Regions from separate parts of the Myceligenerans halotolerans genome, predicted to be linked through region 1. Evidence: predicted binding sites of a transcription regulator. Region 1 holds the regulator's gene; the other holds the start of a gene.
What was found. The regulator LexA, encoded in region 1, represses DNA repair genes until DNA is damaged. The targets are predictions, from matches to a motif close to TCGAACANNTGTTCGA.
Positions count from the first base shown of each region.

Region 2: ACYVK5_RS18355 (Rv2578c family radical SAM protein) is a predicted target of LexA. The motif match lies at 1,035-1,050, and genes of this name have one in related genera.

Region 1 covers NZ_BAAGRL010000002.1:125,745-128,139, reverse strand. Annotated here, with positions in the region: gene nrdR (transcriptional regulator NrdR) at 1-222, opposite strand, end outside; gene ACYVK5_RS00625 (LysM peptidoglycan-binding domain-containing protein) at 357-935, opposite strand; gene lexA (transcriptional repressor LexA) at 1,114-1,878, shown strand; gene ACYVK5_RS00615 (L-lactate dehydrogenase) at 1,922-2,395, opposite strand, start outside.
Region 2 covers NZ_BAAGRL010000027.1:95,163-97,557, forward strand. Annotated here, with positions in the region: gene hisS (histidine--tRNA ligase) at 1-924, shown strand, start outside; gene ACYVK5_RS18355 (Rv2578c family radical SAM protein) at 1,059-2,395, shown strand, end outside.

The DNA of each region.
Region 1 (2,395 bases):
GCGCGGCTGGCAGGCCTTGCGTACGCCCGTGGCGATCTTGTCCCGCACGAACGGCTCCGTCGCCCCGGACCGCTTGACGACGGTCAGGCTCGCCGTCTCGATGGTGGTGAAGCGCTTGTGGCACGCCGGGCACTCCCGCCGGCGGCGGATCGACGAACCGTCGTCCGACGTCCGCGAGTCCACCACGCGCGAGTCACCGTGACGACAGAACGGGCAGTGCATGCGGTCTCCTGCGGGCTCGGCCGGCGGCCGGGTACTCCCGGCCGGGACTTGACCGTATGCGGGCAAACCGCGCCCATGCAACACGACTGCAGCGATATGTCGAGAACGTTGCCGACTTCACGCCGGCCCGGGGGTCACCCGGCCGGGACGTAGAGGGTCTGCCCCACCGTCAGGCCCCCGGTCGGCAGGTCGTTCAGGTCCTGCAGCCGGCGCACGACGTCACGCACGTCCTGCCCGGGCTCCGCGATCGACGCGGCCAGCCCCCAGAGCGTCTCGCCGGGCTCCACGGCGTGGGACCGCACCTCGACGGGCGCCTCGGGCGAGCTCGCGACCGCCGTCGCACCCCACACCACCGGAGCCGCGAGGACCAGGGTGACGACGGCGACGGCGAACCTGCCTCGCGCGGTCAGCCGCAGCCCTTCGAGGCCGAGGCGGGCCGCGAGCGTACGACGCCCGCTGCCCGGAGGCTCACCGGCAGGATCCGCGTCCCGTCGAGGCGCGGCGGCCGGGCCTGCTGCCCCGGCGCCAGGACCGCCCGGTCCGGCGCCGACCGGGGCCACGCCGCGCGGGCGGGCGGGACCGGGAGCATCCGCCCGCACGGCGACCGCCTCGTCGAGCGGAGGCACCACCCGCAGATGGCATCTTTCCGCTCGGGATCGTGCGCTCCGAGACCTCCTGAGCCCCCGGAGCTCCACCGTGGTGGTGGTGCTCATGACCGCCTCCTGAGATAGCCTGTCGAACACGCGTTCGTCGGACAAGCGTACGACGAACACCCGTACCATTGTGTAGCACGCAACACCCTTCGTGTCGAGACACGCTCGAACATCCGTTTGAGATTCGCCCGGATCCGATCTAGAGTTGGCGCTATCAAACGACGAGGAGGGCCACAGCATGACGGGACGTGAGAGGACACCGGGCATGATGCCGGGAAGCCTGGGCAGTGTCGGCACCATCGCCCGGAACGACGAACCGCTCGATCTCGGCCCTGCCGCCGATCGTCTGACGCCTCGCCAGCGGAAGGTGCTGACCTGTATCCGGGAGTCGTTCGAGGCGCGCGGCTATCCGCCGTCGATGCGCGAGATCGGCGATTCCGTCGGCCTCGCGAGCCCGTCGAGCGTGAAGCACCAGCTCCAGGTCCTGGAGCGCAAGGGATTCCTCCGCCGGGACCCGAACCGCCCGCGCGCGATGGAGCTGGTCGATCCGGATTCGGGCGCGCGTCAGAACCCGCAGCAGGGCGAGGTGCACTGGGACGGGGCCGCCGAGCAGCCCGAGTCGGGTCCGCAGGCGTCGTACGTCCCGCTCGTGGGCCGGATCGCCGCAGGTGGCCCGATCCTCGCCGAACAGGCCGTCGAGGACATCTTCGCGCTCCCGCGCCAGGTGGTCGGCGACGGCGAGCTCTTCCTGCTCAAGGTCGCGGGCGACTCGATGGTCGATGCCGCCATCTGCGACGGCGACTGGGTCGTGGTGCGCCGGCAGAACGTCGCCGAGCAGGGCGAGATCGTCGCGGCCATGATCGACGGCGAGGCCACGGTCAAGACGTTCAAGCAGACCGACGGCCACGTCTGGCTCATTCCGCAGAACGCGGCCTACGAGCCCATCCCCGGCGACGAGGCCCAGATCCTCGGCCGCATCGTCGCGGTGCTGCGCAGCCTCTGACATCCTGCCGGGTCGGCACCCCACGTACCGACCCGGCAGCAGGTCACAGCCCGAACCGCCGCTGGATCTCGCGCACACGCTCGGCCGAGGCGCGCAGGTCGCGCAACTCGCCGTCGGACAAGGGCACCTCGATCGTCTCGGTCGCGCCGCGCCGGTCCACGAGCGACGGCACCGAGAGACACACGTCGCTGATCCCGTAGTAGTCGTCCAGGTACGAGGACACGGGCAGCACTCGATGCTCGTCCTTGAGAACGGCCTCGATGATTCGTGTTCCCGCCAGCCCGATCGCATAGTTCGTGGCGCCCTTGCCCTCGATGATGCGGTAGGCCGATTGCACGACGTCGGCCGCGATACGAGACCGGAGCTCCTCGTCCAGCGCGGGCCTCCCGGCCAGCCCGCTCCACTCCAGCAGCGGCACACCGGCGATCGACGCCGAACTCCACAGCGCGATCTCCGAGTCGCCGTGCTCCCCGGCGATGTAGGCATGGACGTTGCCGACCGCCACCCCCGACTGCCG
Region 2 (2,395 bases), on a different contig from region 1:
GGCCTGCCGCCCGTCCGGATCCTCGTCAACAACCGCAAGGTCGCCGAGGGGTTCTACCGCGGCATCGGCCTGTCCGACGCCGAGGGCGTGCTCCGGCAGATCGACAAGCTCGACAAGATCGGCCCCGAGCAGGTGGCCACGCTCCTCGTCGACGAGTGCGGCGCGAGCGAGGACCAGGCCAAGGCGTGCCTGGCGCTCGCGGGCATCAGCGGGTCCGACGCGTCCGTGATCGCGGAGGTGCGCGCGCTCGCCGAGTCGTACGGCGCGGTGACGGAACTCCTGACCACGGGGCTCGCCGAGCTCGAGGCGCTCGTCGTGGCCGCGGGGCGGAGGGCGCCCGGCGTCGTTGTCGCGGACCTGAAGATCGCCCGGGGGCTCGACTACTACACCGGCTCCGTCTACGAGACCGTGCTGGTGGGGCACGAGCAGCTCGGATCGGTCTGCTCCGGCGGCCGGTACGACACGCTGGCGTCGGACGGGAAGAACACCTACCCGGGTGTCGGCCTGTCGATCGGCGTCAGCCGGCTCGTGTCGCGGCTGCTGTCGGGCGGTCTGGTCACGGCCACCCGCAGCGTGCCGACGGCGGTGCTGGTCGCCGTCGGCGCGGAGGAGACCCGGCCGGCGTCGGACGCCGTCGCGGCCGCTCTGCGGGGGCGGGGGATCCCGTGCGAGGTGGCCCCGGCCGCCGCGAAGTTCGGGAAGCAGATCAAGTACGCGGACCGTCGCGGCATCCCGTTCGTCTGGTTCCCGGGCGAGCCCGGGGACGTGGCCGACGACGCCGGGTCGCGAGCGTCCACCGGGGCCGGGCTCGCGGGCTCGGTCAAGGACATCCGCTCGGGCGACCAGGCCGACGCCGACGCGGGTACGTGGGAGCCCCCTGCCGAGGACCTGCACCCACGCGTGGTCCCCGCGCCCTCGGAGTAGACGGCGGCAGAACGGACGACAGTGGCGCGGGACCCTGATCAGGGTCCCGCGCCACTGTCGTCCGTTCTGCCGCCTGGGGCGTATATCGCGGTCGAAGAATTGCCAACGATGGGAACATGTGTTCGAATATCTGTGTGCGATGGGCAAGGCAGGAACTCACCACGGATGACGGCGCGCTGCCGGGGCTCGAGCTTCCCGCGCTGCGTACGGCCGGGCTGGTTCGTACGGTCCGCAGTCCCGAGTTCGACGGCGTCACGTTCCACGAGGTCGTCGCCAGGAGCGCGCTGTCGAAGGTCCCGTCCGCCTCACGGATGCCGTTCCGCTGGACCGTGAACCCGTACCGGGGCTGCAGTCACGCATGTGTGTACTGCGTGACGCCGGAAACGCCGGTACTGCTCGGCGATGGCACGTGGCGTCCCATCGGGGACCTCGTCCCGGGGGACCGGGTCATCGGCACGCTGCCCGACGGCGGCCGCCGCGTGCTGGTCGAGACCGACGTCCGGGATGCGTGGCGCACGGTGAAGCGCGCCTACCGCGTCACGACGGCCGACGGCACCACGCTCGTCGCGAGCGGCGACCACCGATTCCTCACGGGTGACGGCTGGCGGTACGTCGCATCCTCGCCCTCAGAGGATGCACCCTCCGGGCGCGCGCCCTCGGGACGCTCGCCTTCCGAGCACCTGCCGTCCAGCGGTCCGACGTCCAGCGGAGCGCCGTCCGGCCCGGATGCCGCGCCCGTCACACGGCCGGTGCTGCGTCCCGGGGACGGGCTCGTGGGCATCGGCTCCGATGGCGTGCGGAAGGGCTCCGAGCGCCCGGACGCCCCGCCCGTCGACGTCGTCGGCCGGCTGGTGCGGACCTCTCCCGGCCGGACCGTGGTGTCCGTCGAGGACCTGGGATACGAGACCGACATGGTCGACATCACCACGGGCACCGGCGACTTCGTCGCGAACGGTGTGATCAGCCACAACTGCTACGCGCGCGGCTCGCACACCTACCTCGACCTGGACGCCGGCGCGGACTTCGACTCCCAGGTGGTCGTCAAGGTCAACGTGGACGAGGTGCTGCGAGCGGAGGTGACCAAGCCCTCCTGGAGTCACGAGTCCGTCGCGCTCGGCACCAACACCGACCCGTACCAGCGCGCGGAGGGCCGGTACCGGCTCATGCCCGGGATCATTTCGGCCCTGGCGGACTCCGGCACGCCGTTCTCGATCCTCACCAAGGGCACGCTGCTGCGCCGGGACCTGCCGCTGCTCGCGGAGGCGGCGGAGCGCGTCGAGGTCGGGCTGGGTGTCTCCCTCGCGTTCGCCGACGAGGAGCTCCAGCAGCGGGTCGAGCCCGGAACTCCGACGCCCCGTACTCGGCTCGCGCTGATCCGTGCGGCCCGCGACGCCGGCCTGCCGTGCGGGGTCATGGTCGCGCCCGTGCTGCCCTGGCTCACCGACTCCCGGGACCATCTCGCCCGCCTGCT